Regions from separate parts of the Comamonas sp. CMM03 genome, predicted to be linked through region 1. Evidence: riboswitches for the same ligand, from Rfam matches in the RefSeq annotation. Region 1 holds a riboswitch; the other holds the start of a gene.
The links. A riboswitch is a leader RNA that binds a small molecule or an ion and turns the genes downstream of it on or off. The one in region 1 is predicted to bind glycine.
Positions count from the first base shown of each region.

Region 2: linked by a shared signal. The riboswitch ahead of gcvT (glycine cleavage system aminomethyltransferase GcvT) and the one ahead of KW830_RS17850 (trimeric intracellular cation channel family protein) in region 1 are both predicted to bind glycine.

Region 1 covers NZ_JAHUXB010000005.1:226,638-236,377, reverse strand. The annotation lists gene KW830_RS17875 (Lrp/AsnC ligand binding domain-containing protein) at 1-505, opposite strand, end outside; gene putA (trifunctional transcriptional regulator/proline dehydrogenase/L-glutamate gamma-semialdehyde dehydrogenase) at 619-4,344, shown strand; gene KW830_RS17865 (hypothetical protein) at 5,104-5,277, opposite strand; gene KW830_RS17860 (sulfate ABC transporter substrate-binding protein) at 5,335-6,366, opposite strand; gene KW830_RS17855 (oxidative damage protection protein) at 6,508-6,786, shown strand; glycine riboswitch at 6,940-7,035, shown strand; gene KW830_RS17850 (trimeric intracellular cation channel family protein) at 7,202-7,867, shown strand; gene mnmC (FAD-dependent 5-carboxymethylaminomethyl-2-thiouridine(34) oxidoreductase MnmC) at 7,964-9,740, shown strand, end outside.
Region 2 covers NZ_JAHUXB010000001.1:592,123-601,862, reverse strand. The annotation lists gene KW830_RS02865 (YdiU family protein) at 1-819, shown strand, start outside; partial or broken gene msrB (peptide-methionine (R)-S-oxide reductase MsrB) at 816-1,220, shown strand; gene KW830_RS02855 (septation protein A) at 1,572-2,162, shown strand; gene KW830_RS02850 (BolA family transcriptional regulator) at 2,159-2,428, shown strand; gene KW830_RS02845 (peptidylprolyl isomerase) at 2,505-3,290, shown strand; gene KW830_RS02840 (fatty acid--CoA ligase) at 3,584-5,155, opposite strand; glycine riboswitch at 5,335-5,423, shown strand; glycine riboswitch at 5,449-5,562, shown strand; gene gcvT (glycine cleavage system aminomethyltransferase GcvT) at 5,613-6,743, shown strand; gene gcvH (glycine cleavage system protein GcvH) at 6,911-7,285, shown strand; gene gcvP (aminomethyl-transferring glycine dehydrogenase) at 7,335-9,740, shown strand, end outside.

The sequences.
Region 1 (9,740 bases):
GCCGTGCCTCGTCCTTGACCTCTTCCATCACCGCATAGGTGCGCGTCTCGCGAACGCCGGGCAGCTGCCACAGCACGCGGCCTGCGAACGCGCGGTAGGCGTGCATGTCGGCCATGCGGGTCTTGAGCAGATAGTCAAAGCCGCCGGCCACCATATGGCATTCCATCACCTCGGGATGCACCTGCACGGCGGCTTTGAATTCATCGAACACATTGGGCGTGGTGCGGTCCAGCAGCACTTCCACAAACACCAACATGCCGACCCCCAGCTTCTGGGGGTTCAACCGGGCTTCGTAGCCCAGGATGAACTTTTCGCGCGTCAGGCGCTGCACACGGGCCAGCACGGCGGTGGGCGACAGGGCCACGCGTTCGGCCAATTTCAGGTTGGAGATGCGGCCATCGTCCTGCAGGATGGCAAGAATGCGCCGGTCGATGCGGTCCAGGCCGCTGTCCTGCTGCAGGCCTTCATCGGCATCGCTTGGTGAATTGTTCGTTGCGTCTGTCATTTTTCAGAATTTTATTCGTCACATTTTCGGAAATCATCGCGCAATTCATTAACCATCCAGTTCTCTGGGAGCCTTCCATGTCCAGCCCCCTGCCTGCCGGCGCTGTTTCTGCCATGACCACCGTCGATGCGGTTCGCCATTTTGCGACCGGTCCGGCCCCCGCCACGCCTTTGCGTGCCGCCATCACCGCCGCCTGCCGCATTCCCGAGCCCCAGGCCGTGGCCCCGCTGCTGGAGCAGGCCCGTCTGCCCGCTGCCACCGCCCAGGCGGTGCAGGACATGGCACTGCAACTGGCCCAGCAGCTGCGCGCACGCAAGGCCGGCAGCGGCAAAAGCGGGCTGGTGCAGGGTTTGCTGCAGGAATTCTCGCTCTCCAGCCAGGAAGGCATTGCACTGATGTGCCTGGCCGAAGCGCTGCTGCGCATTCCCGACAGCGCCACCCGCGATGCCCTGATCCGCGACAAGATCCGCGACGGCGACTGGCAAAGCCACCTGGGCAAAAGCCCCTCGCTGTTCGTCAATGCCGCGGCCTGGGGCCTGCTGCTGACGGGCAAGCTGGTGGCCACGCACAGCGAAGGCAGCCTGGGCACGGCACTGGCCAAGCTCACCTCCAAGGGCGGCGAGCCCCTGGTGCGCAAAGGCGTGGACATGGCCATGCGCATGATGGGCGAGCAGTTTGTGACCGGCGAGACCATTGGCGAGGCACTGAACAACGCCCGCCGCCTGGAAGCGCAGGGCTTTCGCTATTCCTATGACATGCTGGGCGAAGCCGCACTGACCGAGGACGATGCAGCGCGCTATATGCAGTCCTACGTGGATGCCATACACGCCATCGGCAAGGCATCGGCCGGGCGCGGCATCTATGAAGGGCCGGGCATCTCCATCAAGCTCAGCGCCCTGCATCCGCGCTACAGCCGCGCACAGTACGCCCGTGTGATGACCGAGCTGCTGCCACGCGTGCTGCAGCTGGCCGAACTGGCCCGGCAGTACGACATCGGCATGAACATCGATGCGGAAGAGGCCGACCGCCTGGAGATTTCCCTCGACCTGCTGGAGGCCCTGTGCCTGGCCCCATCGCTGGCGGGCTGGAACGGCCTGGGCTTTGTCATTCAGGCCTACCAGAAGCGCTGCCCGTTCGTGATCGACCATGTGGTCGATCTGGCACGCCGCACCGGCCACCGGCTGATGGTCCGCCTGGTCAAGGGCGCCTACTGGGACAGCGAGATCAAGCGCGCCCAGATCGACGGCCTGACCGACTACCCGGTCTACACCCGCAAGGTGCACACCGACGTGTCCTACCTGGCATGCGCACGCAAGCTGCTGGCGGCACCCGACGCGGTCTACCCCCAGTTCGCCACCCACAACGCGCAGACCCTGGCCAGCATCTACCAGATGGCCGAACCCGCCAGCTACCAGCGCGGCCAGTATGAATTCCAGTGCCTGCACGGCATGGGCGAATCACTGTACGAACAGGTGGTGGGCCCGCTGGGCCGCCCCTGCCGCATCTACGCCCCGGTTGGCACACACGAAACGCTGCTGGCCTACCTGGTGCGCCGCCTGCTGGAAAACGGCGCGAACAGCTCGTTCGTGCACCGCATTGCCGACCCCCTGCTGTCCCTGCACGAACTGGCGGTTTCCCCCGTCACCGTCGTGGACCAGTCCACCATCCACGAAGGCAGCGTGGGCGCACACCACCCGCGCATTCCCCTGCCCGGCCAGCTCTACGGCCCGCAACGCGCCAATTCGCAAGGCCTGGATCTGAGCAGCGACACCGTGCTGCCCGAGCTGCAAGCCGCCATGGAGCAGGCACTGGGCGCCAGCTGGCATGCCCAGCCGCTGCTGGCCCTGCCTGCCGACACAGCGCCGTCCGCCCCCCTGCCCGTGGCCGTGCGCAACCCCGCCGACCACGGCGACCCGCTGGGGACAGTGCGCGATGCCACGCTGGCGGAAGTGGAGCAGGCACTGCAGGCCGCCCATGCCGGCGCCGCCGACTGGGCACGCACGTCCACCACCGAGCGTGCCCGCCTGCTGCAGGCCTGCGCCGACGCCTATGAGGCACAGCTGCCCCAGTTCATCGCCCTGCTGCAGCGCGAGGCCGGCAAGACCTCGGCCAATGCCGTGGCCGAAGTGCGCGAGGCCGTGGACTTTCTGCGCTACTACGCCGCCCAGGTCCAGCGTGACTTCTCCAACGCCACCCACATTCCGCTGGGCCCGGTGGTGTGCATCAGCCCCTGGAACTTTCCGCTGGCCATCTTCACCGGCCAGATTGCCGCGGCCCTGGCCGCTGGCAACACCGTGCTGGCCAAGCCGGCCGAACAGACCCCGCTGGTCGCCCACCTGGCCACGCAGCTGATGCTGCAATCCGGCATCCCTGCACCGGCACTGCAACTGCTGCCCGGCGCGGGCGAGACCGTGGGCGCCACCCTGGTGGCCGATGCCCGCGTGCAAGGTGTGCTGTTCACCGGCTCCACCGAGGTGGCGCGCCTGCTGCAGCGCAGCGTGGCCCAGCGCCTGCGCCCGGACGGCCAACCGGTGGTGCTGATTGCCGAAACCGGCGGCCAGAACGCCATGATCGTGGACTCTTCCGCGCTGGTCGAACAGGTGGTGGGCGATGTGCTGAGCAGCGCGTTTGACAGTGCCGGCCAGCGCTGCTCGGCCCTGCGCGTGCTGTGCGTGCAGGAAGACGCCGCGCCCCGCGTGCTGGAAATGCTGCGCGGCGCCATGCAGGAGCTGGCCAGCGGCAACCCCGCCGCCCTGTCCACCGATGTGGGGCCGGTGATCGACGCCGAAGCGCAAGCCGGCATCCGCCAGCATATTGCCGCCATGCAGGCCAAGGGCCACCGCACCACGCAGGCACCGCTGTCTCCGGCGGTGGATGGCAACGGTACGTTCGTGGCGCCCACGCTGATCGAGATTGACGCCATCAGTGAGCTGCAGCGCGAAGTCTTCGGCCCCGTGCTGCATGTGCTGCGCTACCGCCGTGACCGGCTGCCCCAGTTGCTGGACCAGATCGCCGCCACCGGCTATGGCCTGACCCAGGGCCTGCACACCCGCATCGACGAAACCGTGGAGGCCGTGCTGGCGCGCGCCCACGCCGGCAATCTGTATGTGAACCGCAATATGGTGGGGGCCGTGGTGGGCGTGCAGCCCTTTGGCGGCGAAGGCCTGTCGGGCACGGGCCCCAAGGCCGGTGGCCCGCTGTACCTTTTGCGCCTGCTGGCCCGCCATCCCGGCCGGCTGCGCCCCCTGCTGGAGCGCGCCTGCAGCCCGGCTATCGACAGCGTCCAGCAACCCGAAGCCCTGCATGCCTTGTCCCGCTGGTCGGCATTGCAGCCGGCACTGGAAGCCGTGCACGCCTATGGTCAGGAACTGCCCGCCCAGTCCCCTGCGGGCCTGCGCTATGCCCTGCCCGGCCCCACCGGTGAACGCAACACCTACCAGTTGCTGCCGCGTGCCCAGGTGCTGTGCCAGGCGGACAGCGACATCGCCTTGCTGCGCCAGCTGGCCGCGGTGCTGGCCGTGGGCAGCCAGGCGCTGTGGAGCAGCCAGCATGCGCTGCTGCACAGCCGCCTGCCGGAAGCCGTGCAAACCCGCGTGCAACTGGTGGACGACGGCGCCCTGGCCCAGACCGAAGTGGATGTGGTCTTGCACCAAGGCAGCGCCGCCAGCCTGCAAAGCCTGCTGCAGGCCCTGGCCCAGCGCAGCGGACCGCTGGTGGGCTGCTGCCACCTGGCCGACGCCACGGCGCCGGTACCACTGGAACGCCTGCTGCTGGAGCGTGCCGTCAGTGTAAACACCGCCGCCGCTGGCGGCAATGCCAGCCTGATGACCATGGCGTAACCGGCATCCCCTGCCCTTCGCGCCCTGGCGCCTTCCAAGGTGTCAAGCGCGGGGATCAGGCCGCCTCAACGGCCAGGAGCAGCCCCGGCGCCACGGGGCTGCTCCTGGGTGTGCACAGGCACGGCCCACCCGGGCCGCGCCGATAATGCGCTGACGGTTTCACACCCCGGCATTGGCGCAGTGCATATTGCACACCGCGCTCACGCCAAACTGACGGTTTGCTTAACTCGGTACGGTTTGTTGCTTTTCATCAGAGATTTTTCATTCCCCTGACATATAGAAATCCTATGGGAAGAAATCGGTTAATATTCAGGCTCCAAATCGCAGTGTGCAATATTCATGGGATTCCGAGAGGGGGGAGAGTCCGATTGGTAGACCGTGCAGGCCCTGCGGTTTGGAACCTATGCGAGAACAAGCTTGGATGGCCATCACCAAGCTTATTCAAAGCGAGTTCAACTTCAATCAGTTTCTTTTTTAAAAGCCTGCAGTTTGCGCTGCAGGCTTTATTTTTTGGCACGCCGTTTTCACGCATCTGCCGCGCTCCGGTTCGTATTTTTTCGTTTACAGAACTGTGCAGTGCAAGGTGTTTCCAGCCCTGCACGCTTTCTGCGCCACCAAACTATGCTGCAGTGCAATAGAAGGCGCACACAAAATGCCTGTGCAACCACCTGTCTGCAGGTCCCATGCAAAAAAGCCTTGCCTTCCTTTCGGAAGAACAAGGCATCAACCCCTACGAACGCGATGTGGGAGCGGGCAGGCTCAACCTGCCTGCCAGCAGGGCCGTGCCACTGATGCCGCCTGCTGTGCCATGGCCCGCACCCCCCATTGCCGGGCGGTGACCAGCAGCAGCTGGCGCACCTGCTCCTGCGGCGCCTTGCCGCGCGGGGCGAGATTGCTTTTCAAATAAGGCTGGTAGGCAGGCTGTGCTTGCATGGCATGCTCCTTGGTTGAGTGCAGCGGGGTGACGTGCGCCACCCCGCCGCGTGGTGCTTACTTCTTGGTGTAGATCTGATCGAAGCTGCCGCCATCCACAAAGTGCTTGCCGGCATTGGACCAGCCGCCAAAGGCCTGGTCGATGGTGAACAGATCCAGCTTGGGGAACTGGGCTGCGTATTTGGCCCGCGCCTTTTCCGAGGTGGGACGGTAGTAGTTCTTGCCGGCGATGTCCTGGCCTTCGTCCGAGTACAGGTACTTCAGGTACTCCTCGGCCACGGCGCGGGTGCCCTTCTTGTCGGCGTTCTTGTCCACCACGGAGACGGTGGGTTCGGCCACGATGCTGACGGAAGGCACCACGATCTGGAACTTCTCGGCACCAAACTCCTTGAGTACCAGGAAGGCTTCGTTTTCCCAGGCCAGCAGCACATCGCCCACATTGCGCTGGGCAAAGGTGATGGTGGAGCCGCGCGCGCCGGTGTCCAGCACGGGCACATTGCCGTAGACCTTCTTCACATAGTCCTTGGCGCCGGCTTCGCCGCCGAACTTGCGCTTGCCGTATTCCCAGGCAGCCAGGTAGTTCCACTGGGCGCCAGCCGACGTCTTGGGGTTGGGGGTGATCACCGACACGCCGGGCTTGATCAGGTCATCCCAGTCCTTGATGCCCTTGGGGTTTCCCTTCTTGACCAGGAAGATGATGGTCGAGGTGTAAGGTGCCGAGTTGTGCGGCAGGCGCTTTTGCCAGTCGGCCGCCACCAGACCGCCGTGCTTGACCAGGGCATCCACGTCCGGAGCCAGACCCAGGGTCACCACGTCGGCATCCAGGCCGTCGATCACCGAGCGGGCCTGCTTGCCCGAGCCGCCGTGCGACTGCTTGATCGTCACATCCTGGCCGGCCTTGGCCTTCCAGTACTTGGCGAAGGCCTGGTTGTATTGCACGTACAGTTCGCGCGTCGGGTCGTAGGAGACATTCAGCAGCGTCACCTGCTGCTGGGCCAGTGCGGGGAGAGCCGGCAGAGCGCCGAGGGTCAAGCCGGTCAAAAGGCTGGCAAGCAGGGGAAACTTGATAAAGTGGCGGCGATTTGTCATTGAGGGTCTCGGTGATTCTGGTTGCGTTGTCAAACGGCTTCTCGCTCCGTTGCTGTGCATTCTGGAATGCCACCCTCAAAACTGAAACCAATAAGATTTCAGTTTGTTATTACCAAAACATCCGTAGACAGGATTTCCCCCATGGCACGTACCGTTCACTGCATCAAGCTCGGCCAAGACGCTGAAGGCCTGGACTTTCCGCCCTACCCCGGCGAGCTGGGCAAGCGCATTTTCGAAAGCGTGAGCAAGCAAGCCTGGGCCGACTGGCTCAAGCACCAGACCATGCTGGTCAACGAAAACCGCCTGAACCTGGCCGACGCCCGCGCCCGCCAGTACCTGGCCCGCCAGATGGAAAACCACTTCTTCGGTGCCGGCGCCGATGCCGCAGCCGGCTTTGTGCCGCCCCCCAGCGCGCAGTAATTGCAGCGTGCCCACGCGATGCTGTGGGCGCTGCGTGAAGACCCGCCCCAGCGCTTCAGGCTCTGGGGCTTTCTTTTGCCCGCTGCTCGCAAGCAGCTTCCCCCGCACCAACGCCCCTGCGGCCTCTGCGCTGCACAAAAGCGCCTAGAATCGCCGTTTTCTGCGGGAGAGCGAGGCAGCTGCACAGCCGGCCTCCGCCGAAGGCGCAAACTCCCATAATCGCTCAGGCCGACGTACCGCAGCAAAGATTCGCCAACTGGAGAGCAGCCCGTGCCACCCGGCCCGGCTCACCGAAGGGGCAAGTGCCGCAGCACCGGGCTGCGCGCACGCAACTCTCAGGTACAAAGGACAGCGGGAGAGGCGCGCCAGGCCATGGACAGCATCCAGGCCTGGTTTTTTCACGTATGGGTCCGCCATGCTTCCATCTGTTTCCCTGCTGGAATCGTTCCAGCTGTCCAATCTCACCGTCATGCTGGTGATCTACCTGATCGCCATCACGGCCGAAGCCATGTCCGGCGCACTGGCGGCAGGCCGCCGCAACATGGACATCTTTGGTGTGGTCGTGATCGCCTTCGTCACCGCACTGGGCGGCGGCACCATCCGCGACATGGTGCTGGGCCACTACCCCATTGGCTGGACGCAGCACCCCGAATATGTGTACCTGGTGATTTCCGCCGGCCTGCTGACCACGGTGGTGGCACGCTACATGATCCACCTCAAGCAGGTGTTCCTGCTGCTGGACGCCATGGGCCTGATCGCCTTCTCGCTGATCGGCTGCAATGTGGCGCTGGAGCTGGGCTACCCCGGCGTGGTGGTGGTGATGGCCGGTATGATCACCGGCATCAGCGGCGGCATTCTGCGCGACGTGCTGTGCAACCAGGTGCCGGTGGTCTTCCGCCGCGAGCTGTATGCCAGCGTGTCCCTGGCCGTCTGCCTGCTGTTCCTGGGCCTGCGCGCGCTGGATGTCGGCCCCAACATCAGCACCCTGGTGTGCTTTGCGGGCGGGCTGCTGTTCCGGCTGGCCGCCATCCGCTTTCACTGGCGGCTGCCCACGTTTTCCTACCAGCAACGCTGGGACTGAGCGGATCCCTGTGGCGCGGCGTCCGCCCTGCCCGGCAGGCCCTGGGCCGTATCGGCCCGGGCGCCCCCTAGTCTTACTCCTCTGAACCCTGCCCCCATGTCCGAACCGATTGCCTGGCTGCCCGATGGCACTCCTTACAGCCCCCGTTTTGAGGACCGCTACCACAGCGAACTCGGGGGACTGAACCAGGCGCGCCAGGTGTTTCTGGCAGGCTGTGGCCTGCCTGCGGCCTGGGCCGACCAGGCACAGTGGCGCGTGCTGGAGACCGGCTTTGGCATGGGCCTGAACTTTCTGGTGACCTGGGCGGCCTGGAAGGCCGATCCGCAGCGCCCGCGCATGCTGCATTTCACCTCGGTCGAGGCCTACCCGGTCAGCGCCGCCGATCTGCTGCGCGCTGCCCCCACCGATCCCCTGCTGCGCCCGCTGGCCGAACAGCTGGCCGCGCGCTTTCATGGTCTGCTGCCCGGTGTGCACCGCCTGGGCTTTGAAGACGGCCGCGTGCAGCTGACGCTGTGGATTGGCGATGCCCAGGCCATGCTGCGCCAGCAGACCACGGTGGCCGACAGCATCTACCTGGACGGTTTCAGCCCCAGCGCCAACCCCGGCATCTGGGATGCCCACACCCTGAAAGCCCTGGCCCGCCACTGCCGGCGCGGCACGCAACTGGCCACCTGGACCATTGCGCGCGCGGTGCGCGACCAGCTGGCGCAATGCGGCTTTGAAGTGCGCAAGGTGCCTGGCGTGCCCCCCAAGCGCGACAACCTGCAGGCCTGCTTCAACCCGGCCTGGGAACCGCGCGTGCGCGCCCAGACGGGTCCATCCCCGGTGGCCCAAGCCGGCACGGCCTTGGTGGTGGGCGCCGGCCTGGCCGGCAGTGCCGCCGCCCACAGCCTGGCGCTGCGTGGCTGGCAGGTGCAGGTGCTGGTCGCCGGTGACGGCCCGGCGGACGGCGCCTCCGGCCTGCCTGCCGGCCTGTTCTGCCCGCATGTATCGCCCGATGACAGTGTGCTCTCGCGCCTGTCACGCAACGGGGTGCGCCAGACGCTGCAGCGCCTGCGCGACCTGTGCCAGGAAGGCACGGACTGGGGCCACAGCGGCGTGCTGGAGCATTGCACCGACGGCGGCACCGGCCTTCCGGCCAGTTGGGCCGGCGGCCCGGGGGACGATTGGAGCCACAGCGCCAGCGCCACCCAGCTGTCCCGGGCCGGCCTCCCACCGGACACCGTGGCCTGCTGGCACCAGCAAGCCGGCTGGGTGCGCCCGGCCCAGCTGGTGCAGGCCCAGTTGCATCACCCGCAGATCCGTGTGCAGGCGCATGCCGTGGTGGCCCGCCTGCAGCGCAGCGCAGATGGCCGCTGGCAGGCGCTGGACGCAGACGGCCGCATCCTGGCCGAGGCCGACCTGGCGGTACTGGCCTGCGGCCCCGCCACGGCTGACTTACTGCCGCACCGGCAACCATGGCCGCTGCAACCCATCCGCGGGCAGATCAGCTGGGGGCTGCACACCGCAGACAACGCCAGCGCCCTGCCGCCCTTCCCGGTCAACGGCAATGGCAATCTGGTCACCCATATTCCACAGCCGCAAGACCCGCAGCATGGTGAAATCTGGGTCATGGGCTCCACCTTCGAGCGCGATGTGACCGCCATGCCCATCTCCGCAGCCGACCAGGCGGCCGCCCACGCGGTGAACCACGGCAAGCTGTCCACACTGCTGCCCGCCAGCGGCGCAGCCATGGCCCCCTGGTTTGACCCGCAAGATGCCCGCTGCAGCCCGACCTGGGGCCGGGTGCGGGTGGCCAGCCACGACCGGCTGCCGATCGTGGGGCCGGTGGGGCCGGCGGCACCTGCGCACGCGGTGGGCTCTGCAGCCCCGG
Region 2 (9,740 bases), on a different contig from region 1:
CGCACCGTGGCCGAGCGCACGGCCGAGCTGCTGGCCCACTGGCAGGCCGTGGGCTTTTGCCACGGCGTGATGAACACCGACAACATGTCCATCCTGGGCCTGACCATCGACTACGGCCCGTTCCAGTTTCTGGACGGGTTCGACCCCGACCACATCTGCAACCACAGCGACACCCAGGGCCGCTACGCCTTCCGCCAGCAGCCGCAGGTGGCGTACTGGAACCTGTTCTGCCTGGGCCAGGCGCTGCACCCGCTGATCGGTGAGGAAGACACCACCGTCGCCGCCATCGAGGCCTACCGCCCGCACTTCTCCGCCGCCTTTGCCGCGCTGATGCGCCGCAAGCTGGGCCTGCCGGCCCTGGCGCAGACCGGCACTGCCGCCACCACACCCGAAGAGGCCGACCCCGCCACGCCCGTGGTGGGCCAGCTGCTGCAGCTGCTGGCGTCGGAAAAAGTGGACTACCCCATCTTCTGGCGCCGCTTGTCCGATGCCGCCGCAACCGGGCAGTACGATGCGGTGCAGGATCTGTTGGTGGACGGCGCTGCCTGGCAGCGCTGGCTGTCCTCCTACCTGGCACTGCTGGCGGCCTCGGGCGGCGCGCCGGATGCCGCGGCCATGCAGCGGGCCAACCCCCGTTTTGTGCTGCGCAACCACCTGGGCGAAACCGCCATCCGCGCCGCCCAGGCCGGCGACACCAGCGTGCTGCAACAATTGCAGACCGTGCTGGCCGCACCGTACGACGCCCACCCGGCGCACAATGACTGGGCCGGCTTCCCGCCCGACTGGGCTTCCTCCATCTCCATCAGTTGCTCCTCATGACCTACCCCATCCAGAAGACCAGCGCCGAGTGGCAGGCCCTGCTGCAGTCCAAGCACGCCGAACCCGTGGCCTTTGAAGTCACCCGCCACGCCGCCACCGAACGCGCCTTTACCGGCAAATACGAGCAGTACTGGGCCGATGGCAGCTACCACTGCATCTGCTGCGGCGCCAAGCTGTTCGACTCCGACACCAAGTTCGACGCCGGCTGCGGCTGGCCCAGCTTCTGGAAGGCCGTACCCGGCGCCATCACCGAGATCGTGGACCGCAGCCACGGCATGGTGCGCACCGAAACCGTCTGCAGCCGCTGCGGCGCCCACCTGGGCCATGTGTTTGAAGACGGCCCGCTGCCCACCGGCCTGCGCTACTGCATGAATTCCGCCTCGCTGGACTTCCTGGGCGACGCCCCGCCCCCCAGCCCCACCGGCGTGGTCGACAACGGCAGCCAGGCGCCGGGTGAGGTGGCCGCGCCCACCTCGCCCGACGACACACCCAGTCGCACCGACGGCGGCCACCGCCAGGCCCAGGGCGGCCACAGCTAAGCAGGCGGCGAACGCACGCCCGCCCGCCGGTGTAAACGGGAGGCCGCCAGCGCCAGCAGGCCGCCCCCCCAACCCCGGTGGCGGGCCGCCTGTGGCCCCTGCCGCCCGTCCGGAACCCGCCACCCCGTCAGCAACCCTTGTCTGCGGGGTTTTTCGGATATGGCATGCTGCGTTCTTTCGCACCCGGCCCGCAGCGGCTGTCCGCACCGTTACATGAAATTTCTGCTCGATTTCTTCCCCATCATCCTGTTCTTTGTGGCCTACAAGGTCTGGGGCATCTACACCGCCACCGCGGTGGCCATCATCGCCACGGTGCTGCAGATCGGCTATCTGCGCTACAAGACCGGCAAGGTGGAACCCATGCAATGGGTCAGCCTGGGCGTGATCGTGCTGTTCGGCGGCGCCACGCTGCTCGCGCACGACGAGAATTTCATCAAGTGGAAGCCCACGGTGCTGTACTGGCTGATGGGTGGCGCCCTGCTGGTCGGCCAGCTGTTCTTCAAGAAGAACCTGCTCAAAAGCCTGATGGGCGCCCAGATGCAGCTGCCTGAAGCTGCCTGGCGCACCATGAACTGGAGCTGGACCGGATTCTTCGCCGTCATGGGCGTGCTCAACCTGTGGGTGGCCTACAACTTCGACACCGACACCTGGGTCAACTTCAAGCTGTTTGGCGGCATGGGGCTGATGCTGGTGTTCGTGCTGGCCCAGGCCGTGTACCTGAGCCGCCACATGAAGGAAGCCGGCGGCGACAACCCGGCCCTGCCCGGCGCCGACGCCCAGCAGACCCAGGACCGCCAGCCATGAGCGCCCTGCCCATCACGGCAGCCGCCCTCGAAGCGCGGCTGCGCGAAGTGCTGTCCCCGACCCAGCTCGAAGTGATCGACGAAAGCCACCAGCACGCCGGTCACGCCGGCGCCAACGGCACCGGCTTTGGCACCCATTTCCGGGTGCGCGTGGCCAGCCCGCTGTTTGACGGCAAACCGCGCGTTGCACGCCATAGGCTTGTGTATGATTCCTTGCAAGATTTCATCGACCAGGGCCTGCATGCCCTGGCGATCGAAGTGTTGTAAGCGCCAGCAACCCTCTGTTCAAGTCCCGCTGCCCTGCTGGCCGGTGGGCTCACCTATTTTCCTTTTTGGATCCCGCATGAAAAAACAGCTCTTGTCCAGCCTTGTGGCAGCCGCCCTGTTGGGCACGATGGCCTTCTCGGCAACCGCCCAGAACCTGGCCATCGTCAACGGCAAGCCTGTGCCCAAGGCGCGCGCAGACGTTCTGAAGCAGCAGTTGGAGCGCTCCGGCCGCCCCGTGCCGGCAGAAATGGATGAGCAGATCAAGGAAGAAGTGATCGCACGCGAAATCTTCCTGCAGGAAGCCGGCCGCCGCGGCCTGGCTGCTTCGCCCGAATACCGCCAGCAGATGGAACTGGCCCGCGAGACCATTCTGATCCGCGAACTGTTCGCCGACTTCCAGAAGAAGAACCCCGTCACCGACGCCGAAATCAAGGCCGAATACGACAAGTTCGCCGCTGCCAACGAAGGCAAGGAATACCACGCTGCCCACATCCTGGTGGACTCCGAAGACCGCGCCAAGGCCATCATTGCCGAAGTGAACGGCGGCAAGAAGTTCGAAGACATCGCCAAGAAGGAATCCAAGGACCCCGGATCCGGCGCCCAAGGCGGCGACCTGGGTTGGTCCAATCCCGGCAGCTACGTGCCCGAATTCAGCGAAGCCATGCTCAAGCTGAACAAGGGCGAAATGACCAGCGCCCCGGTCAAGACCCAGTTCGGCTGGCACGTGATACGCGTGATCGAAACCCGCCAGGCCCAGCTGCCTGCGCTGGACGACGTCAAGCCCCAGATCGCCCAGCAACTGGAACAGCAAAAGCTGATGCAGTTCCAGGACGGTCTGCGCGCCAAGGCCAAGGTGCAGTAAGCACCCGGCACGGTGCCGCTGACCGGTACCTGCGCCCCAAAAAAACGCGGCTTCGGCCGCGTTTTTTGATGGGGGCCTGCCGGGCAGCGATCGCCCCGCCCCTTCCTTCCGTACTTCCCGCCGGACTTCCCGGCGGACCTGCCCGCCGCCCGGGCATGTGCCCCGGTCAGAAACAGACAAGCCCCTGTCCGCGCCGTTCTCGGCGGCAGACAGGGGCTTGCCTTGGGGGCTTGCTTGAGAAGGTGACCGAGGGCTCAGCCCTGCTGCCTCAGACCCTCAACGCAGTGAGGCCCTCAGGCCGCGCACAGATCCGGCTGGCGCAGCAGATGCTTCTGGATCTTGCCGCTGGTGGTCTTGGGCAGGCTGTCGACAAAGTGGTAGCTGCGCGGGCGCTTGTAGCTGGCCAGGCGGTCGCCCTGCATCAGAAAGGCATCCAGCACTGCGGCCGTCACCACCGTGCCCGGCTTGGCGACCACATAGGCCGCCACCACCTGGCCCCAGCGCGCGTCCTTCTCGCCCACCACGGCCGCTTCCAGCACCTCGGCGTGCTCGACCAGGGCATCTTCCACCTCGCGCGGGTAGACGTTCTCCGCCCCCGAATTGATCATGTAGTCAATGCGGTCGCGGATCCACAGATAGCCATCGGCATCCAGGTGCCCCAGATCGCCGGTGTGGTACCAGCCGTGGGCCAGCGCCTTGGCATTGGCCTCCGGTCGGTTCAGGTAGCCGGCCATCATGCAGGGGCCGCGCACCAGTATCTCGCCCACTTCGCCCACCGCGCAGGCGTCGGACGGGTCGGTGGCGGCGCCGTCCTCGCGCACCCGCGCCACCACCAGATCGTGGTTCAGCGACGGCAGGCCGGCCGAGCCGGCATGGCTGAGCTGCTCATGCGGATACAGCACCGACATGCACGGCCCCATTTCGGTGGTGCCGAAGACCTGCACCAGGCCCGATCCCACCTGGCGCGTCCATTCGCGGATCAGGTGCGGCGCCATCGAGGCCCCGCCGTACTCCACCAGGCGCAGCGACGACAGATCGCGCTGCCCCAGGCTCGCGTCGTTCAGCAGCATGGTGACCATGGTCGGCGCGGCAAAGAAGAAGGTGACTTTTTCCGCCTCCACCAGACGCAGCGCATCGGCCGCATCAAAGCGGCGCTGCAGCACCTGGGTGGCGCCCACCTGCAGGCGCGGCAGAAAGCTGGTGTGCAGCTCGGCCGTGTGGTTCAGCGGGGCCACCGACAGGCCCACATCCTCGCGGCGGAACTGCATCACCTGGTGCATCATGGCGTTGTGCGCCAGCTTGCTGCGGTGGGTGTGCAGCACGCCCTTGGGGCGGCCGGTGGTGCCGCTGGTGTACATCAGGATGCAGGGCGCATCCTCGTCCACCCGCACGTCCACCGGCGTGGCGGGCTGGCCGTCCGCCAGCGCGGCCAGCTGCGCGGTGGCAAAGGCCGGTGCCGCGCCCGGATCGGCATGGATCCAGTGCTGCACCTGGGGCACCAGCAGCCTGGCCTTCTCGACCACGGCAGCGCCCTCGTCCTCGAACACCAGCGCCTTGGCACTGCCGTCCTGCAGGATGAACGCCAGCTCCTGCGCGGCCAGCCGGTAGTTGATGGGGTTGAAGATGGCACCCAGGCGCGCCGTCGCCAGCAAGGTGAACACAAAGGCCGGCGTGTTGTACAGAAAGGCCGCCACCACATCGCCCTGGCCAATGCCCAGCTGCTGCAGGCCATGGGCGTGGCGGTTCACCTCGGCATCCAGCTCGGCATAGGTCCAGGCACGGCGGCCCTGCGCGTCCGACACCACCAGCGCCTCCTTGCGCGGCAGATAGCGCGCCGGCCAGGCCAGCGTGTCGCCCAGGGTCAGCGCCGCACGCGGTGCCGGGACAGGGGCTGCGCCCGCGGGGGAAAACTGTGTGTCGACCAACTTCGTCTCCTTGAATCCATCGAAATTGGTAGACGAGTATAGGCAGCGCCTCAGATCGTTTGCATCTATGCATATGCATCCGGGTAGGCACCGCCCATCGGGCCGGATATACTGCGCGGATTCGTCAGGAGAGCGCGCCCGGCCAGCAGGCCCAGCGGCGCCGCCGAAGGCGCAGGGGCAACCCCGAACGCTCAGGCAAAAGGACTGGCAGCCGCCCGCCGCATCGACCGCGGGCGTACCTTGTTGGAGAGAGGCGCGGGTGCCGGCACCCCGTCCACCGAAGGAGCAAGCCCCACGCCTGGAAGGTGCGGGTGAATCTCTCAGGTAAAGCGGACAACAGGGCAAAGCGCAGGCGGCGCAGGCCGCCGGCATTTCTTTTGCTTTGCTCTGCGACACCATGACCGCTGACACCACCGACCTGCTGACCACCCCGCTGTACGCCCTGCACCTGGAGCTGGGGGCACGCATGGTTCCCTTTGCCGGCTACGCCATGCCGGTGCAATACCCCAGCGGCCTGATGGCCGAACACCGCCACACCCGCGACGCCGCCGGCCTGTTCGACGTCTCCCACATGGGCCAGCTGCGCCTGGTGGGTCCCGACGCCGCCGCCGCACTGGAAACCCTGCTGCCCGTCGACGTGCAGGGCCTGGGCCTGCACAAGCAGCGCTACGGCCTGCTGCTGAACGCCCAGGGCGGCATCCTGGACGACCTGATGTTCGTCAACCGCGGCGACGACCTGTTCCTCATCGTCAACGGCGCCTGCAAGGTGGCGGACATCGCCCACATCCAGCAGCACATCGGCAGCCGCTGCCAGGTCATCCCCATGCCCGAACAGGCCCTGCTGGCCCTGCAAGGCCCGCAGGCCGCCGCAGCCCTGGGCCGCCTGGCCCCCGAAGTGCTGGGCCTGGTGTTCATGACCGGCATGGCGGTGCAGATCGACGGCATTGCCTGCTACGTCACACGCAGCGGCTACACGGGCGAAGACGGCTTTGAAATCTCCGTGCCCGGCACCCAGGCCGAGGCCCTGGCCCGCAAGCTGCTGGCCCAGCCCGAGGTGGAACCCATCGGCCTGGGCGCCCGCAACTCGCTGCGCCTGGAAGCCGGCCTGTGCCTGTACGGCAACGACATGGACGACAAGACCACCCCGGTGGAAGCCGCCCTCACCTGGGCCATCCAGAAGGTGCGCCGCACCGGCGGCGCCCGCGCCGGCGGCTTTCTGGGCGCCGACACCGTGCTGGCCCAGCTGGACAACCCGGCGCTGCTGCAACGCAAGCGCGTGGGCCTGATCGCCACCGAGCGCGTGCCGGTGCGCGAGCCCGCCGTGCTCGAGAACATGGACGGCCAGCAGGTCGGCTACATCACCAGCGGCCTGCTCAGCCCCAGCCTGAACCAGCCCGTGGCCCTGGGCTATGTGCAGCCCGACTACACCGCAGAAGGCACGGAACTGTTCGCCATGGTGCGCGGCAAGCCGGTGCCCATGAAGGTGTCGGCCACCCCGTTCGTTCCGGCGCGCTACTACCGCGGCTGAACGGTCTGCGGCCAGCCCGCCTGCCGGCCCCCGGCGCCACAAAAAAGCACCGCCAAGCCCGGGTGCAGGCGCCAAGGCCGCTACAGTGCTGCCAGACCTGTCCCAAACACTGCGTGCACCGCCTGCACCAGCCCTTTTTTTCAGAAACTTACCCAACGGAGCTTCCCATGAGCATCAAGTTTTCCAAAGAGCACGAGTGGATCAACACCGCCGACACCAACGCCGCCGTGGTCGGCATCACTGTCCACGCGCAGGACGCGCTGGGCGATGTGGTGTTCGTCGACCTGCCCGCCGTGGGCACCACCTTCAATGAAGGCGAAGTGGCCGGCGTGGTCGAATCCGTCAAGGCCGCGGCCGACGTCTACATGCCCGTGAGCGGCGAGATCGTCGAAGTCAACGAAGCCCTGCGCGACGACCCCTCCCTGGCCAACAGCGACCCGCTGGGTGCCGGCTGGTTCTTCAAGGTCAAGCTGTCCGATGCATCGCAACTGGATGCCCTGATGGACAAGACCGCCTACGACAGCTTCGCGGCCGGCGCCTGACGCCCAGCCCGCAGCCGTACCGCCCCAGCTTTTGAGATAGGTCCCCTCCATGCTGATGTCTGCCCCCGCCCCTGTGGAATCGCTCCACGCCCTGGAAAACCACAGCGAATTCCTGCCCCGCCATATCGGCATCGACGCGCAGGATGAAGCGCACATGCTCAGCGTGATCGGCGAAGCCTCGCGCGCCGCGCTGATCGACTCCATCGTGCCCAAGGCCATCCGCCGCAGCCGCGCCATGCAGTTGCCGGCCGCGGTGACCGAGGCCGAGGCGCTGGCAGAGCTGAAGGCACTGGCGGGCCAGAACCGCGTGCTCAAAAGCTTCATCGGCCAGGGCTACTACGGCACCCACACGCCGGGGGTGATCCTGCGCAACATCCTGGAGAACCCGGCCTGGTACACGGCCTACACGCCCTACCAGGCCGAAATCTCCCAAGGCCGCATGGAGGCGCTGGTCAACTTCCAGACCATGGTCACCGACCTGACCGGCATGCCCATCGCCAACGCGTCCATGCTGGACGAGGCCACGGCTGCCGCCGAAGCCATGACGCTGGCCAAGCGTTCCGTCAAATCGAAGAGCAACCGCTTCGTGGTGGCGGGCGACACCCACCCGCAGACCATCGAGGTGGTGCAGACCCGCGCCGCGCCGCTGGGCATCACCGTGGTGGTGGCCAACTCCAAGGAGGAGTGGGACGCGGCACTGGCGGATGGCTTCTTCGCCGCGCTGATCCAGTACCCCGCCAGCAGCGGCTGGATCGCGGACTGGAAGGCCGATGTGCAGGCCATCCACGCCCAGCAGGCTGCGGCCATCTTCGCTACCGACCTGCTGGCCCTGACCCTGCTGACGCCGCCCGGCGAAATGGGCGCCGACATCGTGGTCGGCAGCACCCAGCGCTTTGGCATGCCCATGGGCGCGGGCGGCCCGCACGCCGCCTTCATGGCCTGCCGCGACGAATTCAAGCGCTCCCTGCCCGGCCGCCTGGTCGGCGTGAGCGTCGACGTACACGGCAAACCCGCCTACCGCCTGGCGCTGCAGACCCGCGAACAGCACATCCGCCGCGAAAAAGCCACCTCCAACATCTGTACGGCCCAGGTGCTGCCGGCGGTCATCGCCAGCATGTACGCCGTCTACCACGGCCCGCAGGGCCTGGCGCGCATCGCCCGCCGCGTGGCCCGCCTCACGGCCATCCTCAGCCGCGGCCTGACCCAGATGGGCTATTCCAGCCGCCACCACGGCACGGCCTTCGACACCATCTCGCTGCACACCCAGGGCGCCACCGATGCCATCGCCGCCCGTGCGGTCGCCCAGGGTGCGAACCTGCGCAAGGCCTGGAACGAATACCTGTGCATCAGCCTGGATGAAACCAGCACCCGCGCCGATGTGGAACTGCTCTGGAGCATCTTCGCCCAGGACGGCCAGGCCCTGCCCACGGTCGAGGCCATGGACGAAGGCGCGCCCTCGCTGATCCCCGAAGGCCTGCAGCGCCGCAGCAGCTACCTGACCCACCCGGTGTTCAACACCCACCACTCCGAAACCGCCATGCTGCGCTACATCCGCAGCCTCAGCGACAAGGACCTGGCGCTGGACCGCAGCATGATCCCGCTGGGCTCGTGCACCATGAAGCTCAACGCCACCAGCGAGATGATCCCCATCACCTGGCCGGAGTTCGCCCACATCCACCCCTTTGCCCCGGCCGACCAGTTGCAGGGCTATGCCCAGCTGGACGCCCAGCTGCGCCAGTGGCTGTGCGAAGCCACGGGCTACGCCGGCGTCAGCCTGCAGCCCAATGCCGGCAGCCAGGGCGAATACGCCGGCCTGCTGGCCATCAAGGGCTTCCACGCCGCACGCGGCGAAGCCCACCGCAATATCTGCCTGATCCCCAGCAGCGCCCACGGCACCAACCCCGCCAGCGCCCAGATGGTGGGCATGCAGGTGGTGGTCACCAAGTGCGATGACAACGGCAACGTCGATCTGGCCGACCTGCAGGCCAAGTGCGAGCAGCACAGCGCCAACCTGGCCTGCGTGATGATCACCTACCCCAGCACGCACGGCGTGTTCGAGACCCAGGTGAAGGAACTCTGCGCCCTGGTGCACCGCCACGGCGGCCGCATCTACGTGGACGGCGCCAACATGAACGCCCTGGTCGGCGTGGCCGCCCCCGGCGAATTCGGCGGCGACGTGAGCCACCTGAACCTGCACAAGACCTTCTGCATCCCCCACGGCGGTGGCGGCCCCGGCGTGGGCCCGGTCTGCGTGGTGGAAGACCTGGTGCCATTCCTGCCCGGTCACGCCGCAGGCGGCATTGCCGGCCAGGTCGGCGCGGTCAGTGCCGCCCCCCTGGGCAATGCGGCCGTGCTGCCCATCAGCTGGATGTACATCCGCATGATGGGCGCTGCAGGCCTGCAGGCCGCCACGGAAACCGCCATCCTCAGCGCCAACTACATCAGCGCCCGCCTC